Regions from separate parts of the Erwinia sp. 1181_3 genome, predicted to be linked through region 3. Evidence: predicted binding sites of a transcription regulator. Region 3 holds the regulator's gene; each other region holds the start of a gene.
The links. The regulator CRP, encoded in region 3, controls carbon source genes, mostly activating them, when cyclic AMP is high. The targets are predictions, from matches to a motif close to ATGTGANNNNNNTCACAT.
Positions count from the first base shown of each region.

Region 1 (5,096 bases), on a different contig from region 3:
GCAGCCTGCTTGAAGCCTTCACCACGCTCACGCGCAGCAGACGTTCCGGCAATGCCCTGCAGCTCAATGATTTTTGCATTGTCGCCGACTTTTTTGGCGATGAAGTTACCGGCCATTTTGCCGCCGAAACGGTTATCAGACGCCACGTGGCTGACCACGGTACCCTGAGAGGCTACACGGTCCAGGGTGATCACCGGAATGTTCGCCTGGTTTGCCATTTTCACGGCGTTACCCACCGCATCAGAATCGGTCGGGTTAATCAGCACCAGCTTGGTGCCACGAACGGTCAGATCCTGCACGTTAGCCAGTTCTTTCGCCGGGTTGTTCTGAGAATCCAGCACCACCAGGTTATAACCCAGTTTATCCGCTTCTTTCTGCGCGCCATCTTTCAGCGATACGAAGAACGGGTTATTCAGGGTAGAAACCACCAGCGCAATGGTGTCCTTTGCCAGCGCGTTAGCGCTCAGCGTGGCGCCTAACAGTACAGCCAGTGCAGTCAGTTTATTCATCTTCATTTTCATATCCTGTAAAGGTAAAGAGTGTTATTTACTGCTTTTGTTGTCTACCAGCACCGCCAGCAAAATCACCACAGCTTTGACGATCATTTGGTAGTAAGAAGAAACACCGAGCAAGTTCAGCCCGTTATTCAGGAAGCCTAAGATCAGCGCACCTATCAGCGTGCCCATAATCCGGCCTTTACCGCCTGCGAGGCTGGTTCCACCCAGCACCACAGCTGCAATCGCATCCAGCTCATAGCCCGTACCGGCCGTCGGCTGCGCCGAAGAGAGGCGTGCCACTTCAATGGTGCCCGCCAGTGCAGCCAACATGCCGCACAGTGCATAAACGATAATTTTGACGCGGTTAACACTGATGCCGGACAGACGCGTTGCCGCTTCGTTACCGCCCAGCGCATAAATGTAACGGCCAAGGCGCGTGTGATGCAGCATGTACCAGGCGGCGAGGAACACCACACCCATTAACCAGACCGGTGTCGGGATACCCAGAGGACGACCGATACCAAACCAGCCAAACAGGTCTGCATTGTCGTTAAAGCCGGTATTCACCGGGCTGCCGTTGGTGTACACCATCGTCACACCACGCAGCAGCAGCATCATGACCAGTGTGGCAATAAACGCCTGCACTTTACCTTTCGCGACAATCGAGCCGGTAATCGCACCAATAAAGGCACCCAGTGCCAGCGATGCCGCCACCGCCACCAGAGCATTCACTTCCAGCCCGACAATCGAGGCAGCGACTGCCCCGGTCAGCGCCAGCAATGACCCCACGGAGAGATCGATACCGGAGGTGAGGATCACCAGCGTCATACCCACCGCCATAATGGCGTTGACCGACGTCTGTTGCAGAATGTTAAACAGGTTAGCCACGGTGAAGAAATTCGGGCTCAGACTGGAAACGATGGCAATCAGCACCACCAGCGCAATCAGCGATTTCTGCTCAAGCAGCCATGCCTTACTGATCAGGCGGCGTGAAGGAATTGTTTGCGTACTCATAGTTATGCCAGCTCCGCGCTGTAATGTTTACCAACTGCCGCCGCCATCAAAATTTCCTGCGAGGCTTGTTCAATCGGGAAGTCACCGCTCAGGCGACCTTCGTGCATCACCAGCACGCGGTCACTCATGCCCAGGACTTCCGGCATTTCGGAGGAGACGAGAATGATGCTCAACCCTTCCTGTTTAAACTGATTAATCAGCTGATAAATCTCTTTTTTCGCGCCAACATCGACGCCACGCGTTGGCTCATCCAGGATCAGCACTTTTGGCCGCGTCATCAGCCCGCGCGCAATGGCCACCTTTTGCTGGTTACCCCCTGAGAGCAAACCAATCGGCTGATTCATTGATGGCGTTTTAACGTTAAACAGCTTGATAAAATCACCGACCGCCTGCTGCTCTTCCGCATGTTTCAGGCGGCCCGCGCCATAGCTAAAATAGTTGAGGGCGGTCAGTGACATGTTCTCTTTCACCGACATACCCAGCACCAGACCATCACGCTTACGATCTTCAGAAATATAGACGATACCGTTGGCCAGCCCCTCTTCCGGGGAACGCGCGAAGACGGTTTTTCCGTCCAGCGTTACGCTACCACTGCTGCGTGACAAGGCGCCATACAGCACTTTCATCAGTTCGGTACGCCCCGCGCCCATCAGCCCGGACACACCCAAAATTTCGCCTTTACGCAGCGTAAAGCTGACATCCTCAACGCCGGAACCACTCAGATTCTCCACCTTCAGGCGAACCTCACCCGGTGCTTTATCCAGGCGTGGATACTGCTCTTCCAGCTTGCGGCCGACCATCATTTCAATCAGCGACTCTTCCGTCAGCTGAGCCACTTCACGTTCTGCAATAAACTGCCCGTCACGGAAGATGGTGACATCGTCGCAGATCTCAAAAATTTCTTTCATTCGGTGGGAGATATAAACAATGCCGCAGCCCTGCGCTTTCAGCTCGTTGATCACCCGGAACAGCGAAGCGGTCTCGGTATCCGTCAGCGCGTCCGTCGGTTCGTCCATGACGATCACTTTTGACTCGAAGCTCAGGACCTTGGCAATTTCCACCATCTGCTGGTCACCGATCGACAGATCACCCACCAGCTTATGGCTGCTGAAGCGCAGATTCAGGCGCTTCAGTAAGGCATCCGCCTCGGCATACATCTTTTTCCACTGGATGCGGCCAAAACGGTTAACAAATTCGCGACCCAAAAAGATGTTTTCCGCAATGCTCAACTGGGGGATCAGGTTCAGTTCCTGATGAATAATACCGATCCCGGCTTCCTGCGACTCTTTCGGCCCGTTAAAGGTGGTTTCCTGACCGAGCCATTCAAACGTGCCCGCATCACGGGCGTAGATCCCGGTAAGCACCTTCATCATGGTCGACTTACCCGCACCGTTCTCGCCCACCAGCGCCATCACGCGGCCAGGATAAACAGAGAGGGCGGCTCCCGACAGCGCCTTGACGCCCGGGAAGGCTTTATCAATGCCTTTTAATTGCAGTAAAGGTTGCATAACAGCCTCTAAAAGGTCACGCCAGCGATCAGGATGACATTCGCATACGGAGAACACTCTCCGCTGCGAATGACAGCCTGACTACGCTGAGTTTGGTGTTTGAACTGTTCGTGACTGACATAACTGATACTGATTGAATTACCCTGGTGTTGTTGCAGTAAGTCGAGCAGGGCGATCAATTCACTATGAAGCTGCGGATTATGCTGCTTAATTTCTTCCGCAATGATGGCACTCTCGACCTGCATCTCGCTGGTGACCGCCTGGGTAACCTGTAAAAATGTCGGAATTCCATGCGTCAACGCCAGATCAATACGCTGCGGACCTTGTGGGACCGGCAGGCCGGCATCGCCAATCACGATGCTGTCAGTATGACCGAGACGTGAAATCACGGACGAGATATCAGAATTCAGTAAGGTGCCTTTTTTCATTATTCACTCCAGAGCGAAACGTTTCGCTGAGGGCAGTGTAAGAAATGGTCAGGGGAAAACAATCATCAAATGTTGAAAATGTGATCGCCATCGAAACGTTTCGCTGACGCAGAGAGAGGATTTGTTTTAAGGAAAAAAATAGCCCTTTTATGTTACCGGTAAAGGGCCATGACTGAATGTAATGAATATCTGGAAGGTATAGCAGCTCACAAAATCTGGCTGAGATGAAGCTGTCCCATCAGCAGAGGGTTGTCTGCGTAGTCCACCGGAATAGCCACTACCGCCGGGCCCTGCACATCCATCGCTTTACGCAACGTCGGTTCCAGCATTTCTGCACTTTCCACAGCAAACCCCGCGGCACCAAACGACTCGGCGTAAGCTTTAAAATCGATCGGACCGAATTTCACCCCGGAAACCCGCTGATATTTCTTCTCTTCCTGCATCGCCACCATGTTGTAGCACTCATCCACCCAGATGATATGCAGCAAATTAGCGCCCAGCCGTACTGCCGTTTCCAGCTCCATACTCGATTGCAGGAACCCGCCATCCCCGGAGACCGACACCACTTTGCGCGACGGGTCCACCAGCCAGGCACCAATCGCCCAGGGCAGGGCAACGCCCATGGTTTGCTGACCGTTGGAGATCATGATCTGACGGGCGCGGAAGCTGTAAAGATAACGCGCGATCCAGATATGAAAGCTGCCCATATCCACCGTCAGGGTGACGTCACTGTTGATGATGTCCTGCATAGCACGCACGATGCGCAAAGGATGCAGGGCAAACTGATTCAGCTGATGGCCGCGCAGCGCCAGCAGTTCACGCTGTTGCTGGCGGTCGCTGAGGATCGCCGCCGCCTGTGGGCTAAGCGTTAACGGGCCGTGGATACGTGCCGTCAGTTTATCCAGCGTGGCAGCAATATCACCGACCAGCTCGGCATCAGGCTGATAACAGTTGTCGGTATCGGCGGGCAACACATCGATATGCACCAGGGTGGCTTTGCCACTGTTCCACATCGCAGGTTCATACTCTACCGGGCTGTAGCCAATGGTGATAATCAGGTCGGCTTCTCGCAGTAACCGATCGCCCGCCTGATTATTAAAGAGCCCGACACGCCCGGCAAAGCGGGAAAAATGCTCCTGCCGCACTGCACCTGCCGCCTGGTAGGTACTGGTGACCGGAATATGGCTACGCTCCAGCAGCTGATGCAGCGCATCGCTGTTGGCGGGCTGGCTGGCCATCAGGCCCAGCAGCAGCACCGGGTTTTTCGCCTGTGCGATTTGGCGGGCAACGGCGTCAATCGCCACATCCGGTGCTGCTCCCAGCAGCAGCTGGCCGCTGGTATTCAGCAGATGTCCGCGTGCGGGCTCATTAATAATGTCCTGCGGCAGGCTGACAAAAGCGCCGCCGGGGCGCCCCTGCTCCGCACTGCGAAACGCATTCGATAACACTTCGGCAATGGCATCTGAGGAACCGACTTCTACCGCATATTTACTCACAGGGCGGAACATCGCGACGGTATCCATGCTTTGATGCACCTGTTTGGCGCTATCCGCGCGTTTTACCGCCCCCCCCAGTGCCACTACCGGATCGCCCTCGGTGGTCGCCGTTGCCATACCGGTGATCAAATTGGAACAGCCAGGCCCGGAGGT
Region 1 is NZ_VTDE01000013.1:3,928-9,023, forward strand. It holds gene rbsB (ribose ABC transporter substrate-binding protein RbsB) at 1-515, opposite strand, end outside; gene rbsC (ribose ABC transporter permease) at 543-1,511, opposite strand; gene rbsA (ribose ABC transporter ATP-binding protein RbsA) at 1,514-3,019, opposite strand; gene rbsD (D-ribose pyranase) at 3,028-3,447, opposite strand; gene alsS (acetolactate synthase AlsS) at 3,654-5,096, opposite strand, start outside.
Region 1: a site for CRP is predicted at 3,526-3,543, ahead of rbsD (D-ribose pyranase). Genes of this name have one in related genera too.

Region 2 (5,096 bases), on a different contig from region 3:
GTAGTATTTCTTGTTCGGCTTATCAGCGCCTTCCGGGTTACCCAACTGCGCCTGCAGATAGCCTTCGTTCTTTTTGTAGTACTGCAGGATACCGTCCCATGTTGCCCACTGGGTATCGGTATCAATGTTCATTTTGATCACGCCGTAACCGATAGATTCTTCGATCTCAGCCGCTGATGAACCGGAACCACCGTGGAACACGAAGTCCAGTGAGTTCACTGGCAGGCCGTGTTTTTCGCTGACGTATTTCTGAGAATCACGCAGGATGGTCGGGGTCAGTTTCACGTTGCCTGGCTTGTACACGCCGTGCACGTTACCGAATGAAGCAGCGATAGTGAAACGCGGGCTGATAGCGTTCAGCTTGGTGTAAGCGTAATCCACGTCTTCTGGCTGAGTGTACAGAGCAGAAGCGTCCATGTGACTGTTGTCCACGCCGTCTTCTTCGCCACCGGTGCAGCCCAGTTCAATTTCCAGGGTCATGTCGATTTTCGCCATGCGCGCCAGGTATTTGCTGGAAATCTCGATGTTCTCTTCCAGAGACTCTTCAGACAGGTCGATCATGTGAGAAGAGAACAGTGGCTTACCGGTTTTAGCGAAGTGCTCTTCACCCGCATCCAGCAGACCGTCGATCCACGGCAGCAGTTTCTTAGCGCAGTGGTCAGTGTGCAGAATAACAGGCACGCCATAGTGTTCAGCCATCAGGTGAACGTGATGTGCGCCAGAGATGGCACCAAAAATAGCCGCAGCCTGTGGCTTGTCAGATTTCAGGCCTTTACCCGCGATGAAACCTGCACCACCGTTGGAGAACTGAATGATAACCGGCGCTTTAACTTTCGCTGCGGTTTCCAGAACGGCGTTGATGGAGTCAGTGCCCACGCAGTTAACTGCTGGCAGAGCGAATTTGTTCTCTTTCGCTACCTGGAAGATCTTCTGCACGTCGTCACCGGTGACAACGCCTGGTTTTACGAAATCAAAAATTTTAGACATGTTAGCTTGTCCTGTTTCTTCGGTCGTATTAAAGGATTCAGTTCTCATGCGGGGTACTTATACCCCGCTCTGAGGTTTAATTACTTCTGCTTTGCACGCTCTTCAAGCATGGCAACCGCAGGTAAGGTTTTGCCTTCCACGAACTCAAGGAATGCACCGCCACCGGTAGAGATATAAGAGATTTTATCTTCGATACCAAACAGGTCGATAGCGGCCAGCGTATCACCGCCGCCGGCAATGGAGAATGCGTCACTGTCTGCAATCGCGTTCGCGATAATTTCGGTGCCTTTGCGGAAGTTCGGGAATTCGAACACGCCTACCGGGCCGTTCCACAGAATAGTTTTGGCTTTTTTCAACAACTTAGCCATTGCCAGTGCGGTTTCGTCACCAAAGTCCATGATCTCTTCGTTGTCCTGAACTTCAGACACTTTCTTCACGGTAGAAGGTGCAGTTTCAGAGAATTCCGTGCCTACGCGAGAGTCAGTTGGCACCGGAATTTTGTATTCGTCGCGCAGTTTCTTAGCGGCAGCCACGAAATCAGGTTCGTACAGAGATTTACCCACGTTGTTGTCGATAGCCACGAAGGTGTTCGCGATACCCCCACCCACAATCACGGTGTCTGCAATGTTCACCAGCGAGTTAAGCACATCGAATTTGGTAGACACTTTAGAACCACCAACCACGGCAACCATTGGGCGTGCCGGGGTTTTCAGGGCTTTGCCCAGCGCTTCCAGTTCACCTGACAGCAGCGGACCCGCACAGGCGATTGGTGCAAATTTGCCCACGCCATGGGTAGACGCCTGAGCACGGTGAGCAGTACCGAAAGCATCCATCACGAAGATGTCGCACAGGGCAGCATATTTTTTAGAGAGGGTTTCGTCGTCTTTTTTCTCGCCTTTGTTAAAGCGCACGTTTTCCAGAACAACCAGTTTACCCGCGGTCAGTTCAACACCGTCCAGGTAATCTTTTGCCAGGGAAACGTTATCTGCACCCAACTTGTCTTTCAGGTAGTTCACTACCGGCAGCAGAGAAAACTCTTCGTTGTATTCACCTTCGGTCGGGCGACCCAAGTGCGAGGTGACCATCACTTTTGCGCCTTGCTTCAGTGCCGCCTCAATGGTCGGCAGAGAAGCGCGAATACGTGCATCAGACGTCACTTTCCCTTCTTTTACTGGCACGTTCAGATCCGCACGGATCAGAACACGTTTACCAGCCAGATCCAGATCGGTCATCTTAATTACAGACATGGTGAACCCTCTCGTTGATTCTCAAAGTTTTACAGACGCTGTACGCGCCTTACCTGAAACCGCTGGCGGCCATCGCTAACGTCGTATCGATCATACGATTAGCGAAGCCCCATTCGTTATCGCACCAGACTAACGTCTTGATAAGGTGCTGACCACTGACCCGCGTTTGGGTGCCGTCGACAATAGCACTGTGCGGATCATGGTTAAAATCAATGGAGACTAACGGCAATTCCGTGTAGTCAACTATACCACTAAATGCCCCTTCTGACGCACTTTGCAGCAGGGCGTTAACCTCGCAGGCGCTGACGGGATCCCGCACACTGACGCTGAGGTCAATGGCCGTCACGTTGATGGTGGGAACACGCACAGCAATCGCTTCAAAACGATCGTTAAATTTTGGGAAGAAACGCGTAATCCCGGCAGCCAGGCGAGTGTCGACAGGAATAATCGACTGACTGGCCGCACGTGTACGGCGTAAATCCGGGTGATAAGCATCAATCACCTGCTGGTCATGCATGGCAGAATGGATGGTTGTCACCGTACCCGACTCAATACCCCACGCATCATCCAACAGCTTGATAATAGGGATGATGCAATTCGTGGTGCAGGAGGCGTTCGACACCAGCAAATGCTCAGGCAGCAGATCTTTTTCATTCACGCCAAAGACCACTGTGGCATCAAGATCGTTACCACCAGGGTGTGAGAACAGGACCTTTTTGGCCCCCGCCTGCAAATGGGCTTCGCCATCTGCACGACTGCCATAAACCCCGGTACAGTCCAGCACGATATCCACATTCAGATCGCGCCACGGCAGCGCCGCAATATCAGTATGGTGCAGCAAACGGATCGTGTCATCGCCAACGGAGAGCAGTTCGCGCTCCTGACGCACATCCCAGGCGAAGCGCCCATGGCTGGTGTCATACTTTAACAGATGCGCCATTCCGGCGGCCTCTGCCAGCTCATTGATGGCAACCACCGTAATCTCAGCACGGCGGCCGGTTTCATACAGTGCACGCAACACGTTGCGCCCTATACGACCAAATCCGTTAATGGCAATGCGAACCGTCATATCACTCCTGCTTCAGAATTCACGATGAAATCGGAGGATTAGCCTGAGCCAGCCACCGCGATTTGTACAGGATATTCTTGCATCATAACAAGGCTCAGTCTGAATGGTGATCCTTGTGCGACATAGTACTGAAACGCTTCAGCTAGAATAATAGAAGTAAGGAATAATAGGAATGATTCGGATCAATTGTGGAGCGTAACTTTCGATCTACGTCACAAATTTGGAATTTTTTCTGGCGGGATAAAGAAGGGTCGGGCATGCCCGACCCCTACGGGGAACTGTATAAGGATGAGGCATACCCGACCCTCAAGGTAAACTGCGTAGGGGCCGGGCATGCCCGCCCCCTACGGAGAACTGTGTAAGGATGAGGCATACCCGACCCTCAAGGTAAACTGCGTAGGGGCCGGGCACGCCCGGCCCTCATAGCGGTGAGTCATGCCTCACCCGCTACCTTATTACAGCAGGCCTTTTGCTTTAGCGACAACGTTATCCACGGTGAAGCCAAACAGTTCGAACAGCTTCTCAGCGGGCGCTGACTCACCGAAGCTGGTCATACCGACGATAGCGCCGTTCAGACCAACGTATTTGAACCAGTAATCTGCGATACCAGCTTCAATCGCCACGCGGGCGCTGACTGCTTTCGGCAGCACGGCTTCACGGTAGGCAGCATCCTGCTTGTCGAAAGCATCGGTAGACGGCATAGACACAACGCGCACCTTGCGGCCTTCAGCCGTCAGCTTGTCATACGCGCCTACTGCCAGCTCAACTTCTGAACCGGTTGCAATCAGGATAACTTCAGGTGTACCTGCGCAGTCCTTCAGCACGTAAGCACCGCGTGCTACGTTTGCCAGCTGTTCCGCAGTACGGTCCTGCTGTGCCAGATTCTGACGTGACAGGATCAGGGCCGTCGGGCCATCGTTACGCTCAATCGCATATTTCCATGCGATCGCTGATTCAACCTGGTCACACGGACGCCACAGGCTCATGTTCGGTGTAACACGCAGGCTGGCGATCTGCTCAACCGGCTGGTGAGTCGGGCCATCTTCGCCCAGACCGATAGAGTCATGGGTGTAGACCATCACCTGGCGAATCTTCATCAGTGCCGCCATACGCGCCGCATTACGGGCATATTCAACGAACATCAGGAAGGTTGCCGTGTACGGCAGGAAACCACCGTGCAGGGTGATACCATTGGCAATCGCGGTCATACCGAATTCGCGCACACCGTAATGGATGTAGTTACCCGCTGCATCTTCGTTGATTGGCTTAGAACCAGACCACATTGTCAGGTTGCTTGGTGCCAGGTCAGCGGAGCCGCCCAGGTATTCCGGCAGCAGTTTACCAAAGGCTTCGATGGCATTCTGTGACGCTTTACGGCTGGCGATTTTAGACGGGTTAGCCTGCAGCTCTTCAACGAATTTCTGCGACTCGGTTGCCCAGTTCGCTGGCAGCTCGTTGTTCACACGGCGTTTGAACTCTTCCGCCAGTTCAGGGAAGGCTTTTGCATAGGCAGCAAACTTCTCATTCCATGCCGCTTCTTTTGCCTGACCAGCTTCTTTGGCATCCCACTGCGCATAGATGTCTGAAGGAATTTCAAACGGCGCATGGTTCCAGCCCAACTGCTTACGGGTCAGTGCAATTTCATCATCACCCAGCGGTGCGCCGTGGGAATCATGCGTACCGGCTTTGTTCGGTGAACCGAAACCGATGACCGTTTTGCACATCAGCAGTGAAGGCTTATCGCTAACCGCTTTCGCTTCTTCAACCGCTTTCTTGATGGCGTCAGCGTCGTG
Region 2 is NZ_VTDE01000003.1:312,078-317,173, forward strand. It holds gene fbaA (class II fructose-bisphosphate aldolase) at 1-987, opposite strand, end outside; gene pgk (phosphoglycerate kinase) at 1,068-2,234, opposite strand; gene epd (erythrose-4-phosphate dehydrogenase) at 2,284-3,303, opposite strand; gene tkt (transketolase) at 3,759-5,096, opposite strand, start outside.
Region 2: a site for CRP is predicted at 3,504-3,521, ahead of epd (erythrose-4-phosphate dehydrogenase). Genes of this name have one in related genera too.

Region 3 (5,096 bases):
TGCGCGACACGGGTGAACGCGGTCACTCGCGTGAAGCGGTCATGGATTCAGTGGTGCGTTCCATGGAGGACTACATTAACTTTATTACGCCGCAGTTCTCACGCACTCATATTAACTTCCAGCGCGTCCCCACGGTGGATACCTCTAACCCCTTTGCTGCTCGCGGCATCCCCTCTCTGGATGAAAGTTTTGTCGTCATCCACTTTCAGGGGCTGGAAGATATCGACTTCCCCTATCTTCTCTCCATGTTGCAAGGTTCGTTTATCTCGCATATCAAAACCCTGGTGGTACCAGGTGGAAAAATGGGACTGGCAATGGAGTTGATTATGGGGCCACTGGTCAAACGCCTTATCGAAGGCAAAAAAATCGGCTGACCCCATTTATCCTGTTATCGCTTCATCAGCAGGCGGTGGATAAAGCCGGTATGCAGCCTCACCCCGATTTTTAGCGCATCTTCGTCAAGGCGAAAATGGGGGTTATGCAGCCCCCGGCAGGTCCCTTTTTCCGGGTTGCCCGACCCGACCCACAGGAAACAGCCCGGCACTACCTGCTGATAGGCTGAGAAGTCCTCGCAGCCAAACATTGGATGCAGCATAACCTGCAAGGCATCATCCCCCAGCGTGGCAATCACATTATCCACTGCAATACGGCAGGCGTCCGGGTGATTAACCCCGGTGGTGTAACCCGGCGTCCATTTCAGCACGTAGCTGGCCCCTGCTCCCTGCGTCATTCCGTCCAGCTGCTGTGACATCATCTGCGGGATAGTGTTACGCGCACTCTGGCTGAGCGTGCGCAGCGTGCCGCGCAGATTCGCCGTGTCAGGGATAACGTTATAGCCGCCGTCAGCCTGAAAACTCGCGACCGTCAGTACGGCACCTTCGTTAGGGTCAAGACGACGTGAGACAATCTGCTGAAGTGCCTGCACCACTCCTGCGCCCAGCGTCACCGGGTCGATACTCTCCTGCGGCATCGCTGCGTGGGCGCCTTTTCCCTGCAGGGTCAGGTCGAAGTTATCGCTGGCAGCGCTGAAGACGCCCTCTTTCACAGCCACCTGGCCGGTAGACAGTCCCGGGAAAACATGCAGACCGAAGATCATTGATACACCATTCAATACGCCCAGCTTAATCAGCTCGCTGGCCCCGCCTGGCGGCACTTCTTCCGCATGCTGGAAAATAAAGCGCACTTTGCCGGCAAGCTTACTCTGCTGCTGGCACAACACCCATGCCGCCCCCATCAGCATTGCCGTATGCGCATCATGCCCGCAGGCATGCATCACACCGCGATTGCGCGAGGTGAAAGGTTCACTGTTCAACTCCTCAATAGGCAGCGCATCCATATCGGCCCTCAGGGCAATGCAGTCACCACTACGCGGCCCCTCAAGTTCAGCCAGTACGCTATTTGGCGTCGGGCGACTAAGTGTTAATGGGCCAAACTTTGCCAGTTCAGCGGCAACATAGTCTGCGGTGCCATGCTCGTGGAAAGAGAGTTCGGCATTCGCGTGAATATGCCGCCGCCATTGCAGCACCTTTGGTGTGACATCCTGAATCAGCGTCTCGATAGTCATCATGACTCCTGGTTGATTAAATCTGACAACGGCAGACCAGGCAGCAACAGAGAATCATGGGCAAACGCCGGACATTCAGCTGTTGTTTCGCCAGCCTGCAGCAAATTAAGAAAGGAATGTAGAACGAGGGAAATATACCGCTGATGTTATTCGCCTGCCGTGGCGTGAAATGCGGGTAGAGAGAGGAATAGCAGGATGTGTACGCTACGTTCTGTCAGCTGTGGGTAACGACAACGAACATCGTTACCCATAAGAAACCAGCTTCAGGTCAGATCTGTCACTTCATAGCTGTGCGTCATTTTCACCGCGCTCCCCAGCATAATCGCCACCGAGCAGTATTTCTCCGCAGAGAGGTCGACCGCACGTGAAACGGCTTTATCCGTTAACGCCTTGCCGCTGACAATAAAGTGCAGGTTAATATGGGTGAAAATACGCGGTGCCTCTTCACGACGTTCCGAGGTCAATTTAACTTCACAGTCGGCGACATCGTGACGGCCTTTCTGCAGAATAGACACCACATCAATCGCACTGCATCCCCCGGCAGCCATCAGCACCATCTCCATCGGGCTGGGTGCTTTATCCCCCGCGTTGCCATCCATCAAAATCTGATGGCCGGATGAGGATTCTCCCAAAAACGTCATCCCTTCAACCCACTTAACTCGTGCTTGCATCACAAAATCCTCTCATTGATTCAGTTACCGCAGAGTACGCTGCACTCACAAAAACGGCAACGTTGCCTTTTTCGAACTATGCTGAAGCGAGACAACAGAAGACAGTCTTGTAAAGCTGTGCTACAAACGAAGCTGCAATATTTTACTGGCATAACAATGCACGGTAAAAACGGGACGACAGCACGAGCCATGCTCTTAACAGAGGCCCGTATAATTTCCCTATGGGAACGCTTGAATATTTCAACGCCTGGCAGGGATACATCCCCTGATACCCAAAAATATTTCGCGCTTCAGGCCAGCGGCAACGCATCTGCAGCACGCCGAATACAGGGTATATTTAGGCACGATTACAACAGAGGATAACAGCGAATGGTTCTCGGCAAACCGCAAACAGACCCTACACTCGAATGGTTCCTGTCACATTGCCATATTCACAAATATCCATCCAAAAGCACTCTGATTCATCAGGGTGAGAAGGCGGAAACCCTCTATTACATCGTTAAAGGATCAGTAGCGGTGTTAATCAAGGATGAAGAAGGCAAAGAGATGATCCTCTCCTACCTCAATCAGGGCGACTTCATTGGCGAGCTGGGCCTCTTTGAAGAAGGTCAGGAGCGCAGTGCATGGGTACGTGCGAAAACAGCCTGTGAAGTGGCTGAAATTTCCTACAAAAAATTCCGTCAGTTGATTCAGGTGAATCCTGACATCCTGATGCGCCTGTCTTCACAGATGGCGCGTCGCCTGCAAGTCACATCAGAGAAAGTGGGTAATTTAGCTTTCCTTGATGTGACCGGACGCATTGCCCAAACGTTGTTGAATCTGGCGAAACAACCGGATGCCATGACGCACCCGGATGGGATGCAGATCAAAATCACCCGTCAGGAGATCGGCCAGATCGTCGGCTGCTCCCGCGAAACGGTGGGTCGTATTCTGAAAATGCTGGAAGATCAAAACCTGATCTCAGCACATGGTAAAACCATTGTTGTTTACGGAACACGTTAACCGGCTCTGAACCCACGGCGCGACGCCCAGTCGCGCCGTTTTTATTTGGTGTGGCTCATGTGGCGGAGAATTATCTATCACCCCGAAGTTAACTACGCACTCAGGCAAACACTGGTGCTGTGTTTACCCGTGGCGATCGGCTGGATGCTCGGCAACCTGCAAAACGGCCTGCTGTTCTCATTAGTCCCCGCCTGTTGTAACAATGCCGGTCTTGATACTCCACACAAACGCTTCTTCAAACGTCTGATCGTAGGCGGTTGCCTGTTTGCTTTCAGTAGCTTTTTGATTCAGTACGCCGGGGCAGAAGAGGTGCCACTGCCCGTGATCCTGCTGGTCATGGCACTGCTGCTTGGCGTCACCGGTGAAATCAGTCCGCTGCACGGTCGTCTGCTACCGGCATCGCTGATTGCCGCCATTTTCACCCTCAGTCTGGCCGGACGCATGCCCATGTGGCAGCCGCCGCTATTGTTCATTCTCGGTACCGTCTGGTATGGCGCGTTTAACTGGTTCTGGTTCTGGCTGTGGAAAGAGCAGCCGATGCGCGAAACCCTCAGTCTGCTCTATCATGAACTGGCTGATTACTGCGAAGCGAAATACAGTCTGCTAACCCAGTTGACCGATCCCCAAACCGCCCTGCCTCCCCTGTTGGTCCGCCAACAGAAAGCCGTCGATCTGATTAACACCTGTTACCAGCAAATGCATATGCTGGCCGCCAATCGCGACCATTATCAGCGACTGACGCGCGCATTTCAGGTCGCCCTCGATCTACAGGAACATATCGCCGTCAGCCTGCATCAGCCCGAGGAAGTACAGAAGCTGGTAGAGCAGAGCCACGCCGAGGCGGTGATCCGCTGGAATGCGCAGACCATTGCCACACGCCTGCGGGTACTGGCTGACGATATCCTCTATCACCGCTTCCCTGAACGTTTCACGATGGAAAAACCGCTTCAGGCACTGGAAAAAATATCCCGTCAGCACCCCGATAATCCGGTTGGCAACTTTTGCTATTATCACTTCAGCCGTATCGCCCGCGTGCTACGCACCCAGCACCCGTTGTACCGTCGCGACCTGATGGCGGACCGCCAGCGCCGCCTGCCGCTGTTTCCTGCGTTGAAGAGTTATCTGTCGCTGAAATCCTCTGCCCTGCGCACCGCCGCACGCTATGCAGTCATGCTGACCTTCGCCAGTTCACTGGCCCTGTTCTTCAATCTGCCGAAGCCTTACTGGATACTGATGACGGTGATGTTTGTCAGCCTCAACGGTTACAGCGCTACTCGGGTACGTATCCAGCACAGGGCGCTGGGAACGCTGGCCGGGTTGGCCATTGCCGCTGCCACGCTCGGTTTACATGCCCCGGAATCCTGGGTGCTGCTGGTGATGCTACTGATTACCCTGGTGAGCTATCTGTTTATCCGCAAGTTTTACGGCTGGGCAACCGTAGGATTCACGGTCACCGCGGTGTATACATTGCAACTGCTGTCGCTGAACGGAGCGCAGTTCCTGCTGCCGCGCTTAATGGATACACTAATGGGCTGTCTGATTGCCTTCGGCGGCATGATTTGGCTATGGCCACAGTGGCAGAGTGGATTGATGCGTCAGAATGCGCACGATGCGCTGGAGACCTATCAGGAGGCATTGCAGAAGCTGCTGGGCAGCGAACAGGATGCGGAGAAACTGGCATACCAGCGTATGCGGGTGAATCAGGCGCATAATGCGCTGTTTAACTCACTGCATCAGGCGATGCAGGAACCGGGCTTTAATTCACGCTACCTGGCCGATATGCAGCTGTGGGTCACGCACAGCCAGTTTATTGTTGAGCATATCAACGCCATGACCATTCTGGCGCGGGAGCATACGAT
Region 3 is NZ_VTDE01000005.1:22,501-27,596, forward strand. It holds gene FY046_RS14625 (phosphoribulokinase) at 1-374, shown strand, start outside; gene FY046_RS14630 (amidohydrolase) at 389-1,567, opposite strand; gene FY046_RS14635 (OsmC family protein) at 1,828-2,235, opposite strand; gene crp (cAMP-activated global transcriptional regulator CRP) at 2,605-3,237, shown strand; gene FY046_RS14645 (YccS/YhfK family putative transporter) at 3,295-5,096, shown strand, end outside.

Region 4 (5,096 bases), on a different contig from region 3:
GCACTCCGGCATTACTGGCTTCCCAGCTGTTGTTGATCAGACAACCTGCCTTGAGGTTATTACGCCTGGCGCTGATATTGATGTTGTCGCGCACGGAATGTACCGGGATGATGCCATCGGCCTTGCGGTCCTCCGGGCAGAGCATAATACCGGCGCGAATGGCTTCAATCGGCTCATTAATCTGGAGTTTTTTACCATCCAGCCACAGTTCACCGCTGGTCAGACGCGTGGCACCAAACAGCCCTTTCATCAACTCACTGCGCCCGGCCCCCACCAGGCCAAACAGCCCGACAATTTCCCCTGCACGCACGCTGAACGATACCGGACTGCGCACGCCTTTGGCATGCACATTGTCCAGCTTCAGTCTCACATCGCCCTGCGCGCGTGGTCGGTAACCGTAGATATCACCAATTTCACGCCCCACCATCGCCTGCACCAGTTCGTCGTTTCCGGTGGTGGCCATATCGGTAAAGGTACGTACGTAGCGGCCATCTTTAAACACCGTGATGGCATCGCTGAGGGCAAAAATCTCCTCCATGCGATGGGAGACATACAGCACCACGCGGCCGTCGGCACGCAGCTGGCGGATCACGCGGAACAGCTGATCAATTTCACGCGCCGAGAGCGAGCTGGTCGGCTCATCAAAGGCGATAACCTGCGCATTACGCGTTAACGCTTTGGCAATTTCCACCATCTGCCACTGCCCGAGAGAGAGGTATTTCAGCGGCATATCCGGGTCAATATCCATACCGAGGATTTTGAGTTGACGCGCGGCTTCTGAGCGCAGGCGGGAGCGATTGACCAGCCCGGCACGTTGTGGCAACTGGCCTAAAAAGATATTTTCTGCCACCGACATTTCCGGCACCAGATGGAGTTCCTGATAAATAATCGCCACCCCGGCATTGAGCGCATCGGTGGTGTTTTGAAAATTAACTGGCTGGCCCTGCAGGCGAATCTCACCGCCGCTGGCCTGATAGCTTCCGCTGAGAATTTTGAGCAGCGTTGATTTCCCGGCGCCGTTTTCCCCCATCAGGGCATGCACTTGTCCTGCATAACAGTCAAAACTGATGTCCTGTAGCGCCTTCACGCCCGGGAAGGTTTTGCTGATGCCGTGAAAGCTGAGGTACGGTGGTTGCGAAGTCATGGTGTCTCCTGCATTTTTGGGTGGAGGCATCCGGGCGAGGCATCCCTCACCCCTGCGGTCGTGTGTTATGCAGGGGCGGGCATCCCTCACCCCTGCGGTCGTGTGTTATGCAGGGGCGGGCATCCCTCACCCCTGCGGTCATGTGTTTTGCAGGGGCGGGCATCCCTTACCCCAGCGGTCATGTGTTATGTAGGGGTCGGGCATGCCCGACCCGCTGCCACGGATTACATCAGGCCTTTTTTCGCCAGTTCTGCTTTGAAGTTGTCGCGGGTGATCAGCACCACATCGGTCACTTCGGTAAATTTGGCAGGCTCGATATCTTTCGTCACCCAGTCATGCAGCATCTGGATACTGCGATAACCGTGGACATCCGGGCTTGGCAGCAGCGAACCATAGAATCCGGTCGCCTGGCCTTTCGACAGTTCACTCACTGCATCCACACCGTTAATGCCAATCCCAATCACATTCGGCGCTTTAAAGCCCTGACCTTCGGTCGCACGGACGCCACCCAGTACGGTGTTATCGTTCATGCCAACAATCAGCCAGTTCTTCACTTCAGGATGCTGAACCAGCAGGGAGTTACCGGCATCAAAGGCGCCGGGAATATCGTTAGATTTGGTGGGGATCTGGTAAATCTGTTTTTCCGGGAATCCGGCTGTTTTCAGGGCATCAATAGAGCCACCGGTACGGCGGCGGGCGGTGTCCAGCTCATTGGCGGTGATCGCCATCACCGCGGTGTCTTTCACATCCCAGCCGCGTTTCTGCATCTCTTTGTACAGTTCCTGACCCTGACGTTCGCCAATTTTGGTGGCAGCCATCATCACCAGCGGTACGGTGTCCATCGGTTTGCCTTTCGCGGTCACAAACTGGTCATCCACCGCGATCACTTTCAGGCCATAACTGCGTGCTTTGGCCACAATGGCAGAGCCGAGTTTAGGATCCGGTGTACAGATAACAAACCCTTTCGCGCCGCTGGCCGCCAGACTGTCGATAGCATTCAGGGTTTTTTCACCATCCGGCACAGCGATTTTGATCACCTCGAAGCCGAGATCTTTACCGGCCTTATCGGCAAATTTCCATTCAGTCTGGAACCAGGGTTCTTCCGGTTGTTTCACCAGGAAACCCAGCTTCATGGTTTCCGCCATAGCGGATTGTGACATAACGGCTGCGAGGCCAATCGCGGCCAGCGCTTTAGTGAATTTGTGCATGAGGCTCTCCGGCTCAGTGCCCGCTCAGGGCGGGATTGTGTAAACGGTAACAATCGGTTATTGAAAAAATTTAAAGCATTTAAACAAGACCTTACCTGAGCACTGACAACTTAACAGTGGCGGTAGTGCGCTAGTTTTACCCGCAAGTAAAGGGAAATATGTAGAGCGCTATCACACCCTGAAATTACAGTCGTTTTGTCCATCTATTCAGCCAATTTAACCGACAGGCAACATTTGAAGCCCATCACATTCCCACCCTGCATGACAGAAAAGTGCATATTTGCAGCCAGCCGCACCTAACCACTCCGCCGCGATGTTTCCAGGATAGAGGAACAGTAAAAGAGCCTCTTCTGAACATAACGGAGAACAACTATGCATAAGGGTGCGATTACCCTCGGTCTGGATTTCGGCAGCGACTCGGTCAGGGCGCTGGCGGTCGATTGCGCCAGTGGTCGTGAGCTGCACAAGCACGTGGTTGCCTATCCTCGCTGGAAGGCCGGGCGATTCTGCAACCCGGCGAACAATCAGTTCCGTCACCATCCGCAGGACTATATTGATGCCCTGGAACAGGCCATTCGTGACGTTGTCACTAAATTAACCCCTGAGCAGCGCCTTAACGTGGTGGGTATTGGTGTGGATTCCACCGGCTCCACCCCCGCCCCTGTCGATCGTGAAGGCCGTGTGCTGGCAATGCGCCCGGAGTTTGCCGACAACCCCAATGCAATGTTCGTGCTATGGAAAGATCACACCGCGATTGAAGAAGCTGAAGCCATTACCCGACTCTGCCACAGCGGTGACTATCAGGATTACTCGCGCTTTATCGGCGGTATCTATTCGTCCGAATGGTTCTGGGCCAAGATCCTGCACATCAGCCGCAACGATGCGGCGGTTCGTGAGGCAGCCGTTTCCTGGGTGGAACTGTGCGACTGGGTGCCCGCCCTGCTCAGCGGCACTACCGCCCCTGCCGACCTGAAGCGTGGCCGCTGTGCTGCCGGTCATAAATCCCTCTGGCACCCTTTATGGCAGGGACTGCCGGAAGCGAAATTCCTTAATGCTCTCGATCCGTTGCTCACGGCCGATCTCGATCACCCGATGTTCACCGAGACCTGGACCGCCGATGTGCCTGTCGGCAAGCTGAGCGCCGAATGGGCCGAACGTCTTGGTCTGCCAGACCATGTCGTGCTGTCCGGCGGGGCATTTGACTGCCATATGGGCGCGGTGGGCGCAGGCGCACAGCCTTATACCCTGGTGAAAGTCATTGGCACTTCCACCTGCGACATTCTGATTGCCGATGCGGATCGCGTGGCTGACCGGGCGATTAAAGGCATCTGCGGCCAGGTGGACGGCAGCGTGGTACCGGGCATGATTGGCCTGGAGGCCGGACAGTCAGCCTTTGGCGATATGTATGCCTGGTTTGGCCGCCTGCTGAGCTGGCCGTTAGTGCAGGCGGCCACGCTGCACCCCGACCTGCAGCCGCAGCTGGAAGCGATCCAGCACAGCCTGCTGGAACAGCTGACCGCCGCCTGGGCGGCTGACCCACAGCTCGACCATCTTCCGGTGGTACTCGACTGGTTTAACGGCCGTCGTACCCCTTTTGCCAACCAGCGCCTGAAAGGCGTGATCACCGATCTGAATCTGGGCACCGATGCCCCGACGCTGTTTGGCGGGTTTATTGCGGCGACCGCATTTGGCGCGCGCGCCATTATGGAGTGTTTCGAACAGCAGGATATTCCGGTACAGCAAATCCTCGCGCTGGGTGGGATTGCCCGCAAATCACCAACCATCATGCAGGTGTGTTGCGATGTGATGAACCGTCCACTGGATATTGTCGCCTCCGATGAGTGCTGTGCCCTTGGTGCAGCGATTTTTGCTGCGGTGGCCGCTGGCGTGTATGCGGATATCCCCGCAGCACAGGCGCAGATGGCCAGCCCGCTGGAACAAACCCTGCAACCGGACCCGATGCGCGTTGCCCGCTTCCAGCAGCTTTACCAACGTTATCTTGAATGGTGTGAACTGGCGGAACCGCAGTTTGCCCCACAACCTTCATCAGTCAGTTAAGGAATCGTTTTATGACACAGTTAAACGCCCGTAGCGTATGGTTTGTGATTGGTACACAGCATCTGTACGGTGCGGAAACCCTGCGCCAGGTGGAGCAGCACGGACAGCAGGTAGTGGATGGCTTAAACCGGGCGGGTAAACTGCCCTTCCCGCTGGTCCTTAAACCGCTGGTGAAAACCCCTGATGAAGCGCTGTCGCTGTGCCGCGAGGCTAATCACGATCAAAGCTGCCTGGGCATTATCACCTGGCTGCATACTTTCTCTCCGGCAAAAATGTGGATTGGCGGCCTGTCGATCCTGAATAAACCGTTGTTGCAGTTCCATACCCAATTCAATGCGGAAATCCCGTGGGACACGATGGATATGGACTTTATGAACCTGAACCAGACCGCACACGGCGGGCGTGAGTTCGGCTTTATTGGCGCGCGTATGCGCCTGCCGCATCAGGTGGTGACCGGACACTGGCAGGACGAGCGTTCCCAGCAGCGTATCGGCCAATGGATGCGCGGTGCCGCCGCCCTGCTCGCCAGCCAGCAGCTCAAAGTGGCGCGCTTTGGCGACAATATGCGTGAAGTCGCGGTGACCGAAGGCGATAAAGTCGCGGCACAGATCCAGTTCGGCTATGCGGTCAATGGCTGGGGCGTGGGCGATCTGGTGGACGTGATCAACCAGGTCAGCGACGGCGAT
Region 4 is NZ_VTDE01000004.1:340,166-345,261, forward strand. It holds gene araG (L-arabinose ABC transporter ATP-binding protein AraG) at 1-1,144, opposite strand, end outside; gene FY046_RS13535 (arabinose ABC transporter substrate-binding protein) at 1,369-2,352, opposite strand; gene FY046_RS13540 (ribulokinase) at 2,725-4,410, shown strand; gene araA (L-arabinose isomerase) at 4,422-5,096, shown strand, end outside.
Region 4: a site for CRP is predicted at 2,585-2,602, ahead of FY046_RS13535 (arabinose ABC transporter substrate-binding protein). Genes of this name have one in related genera too.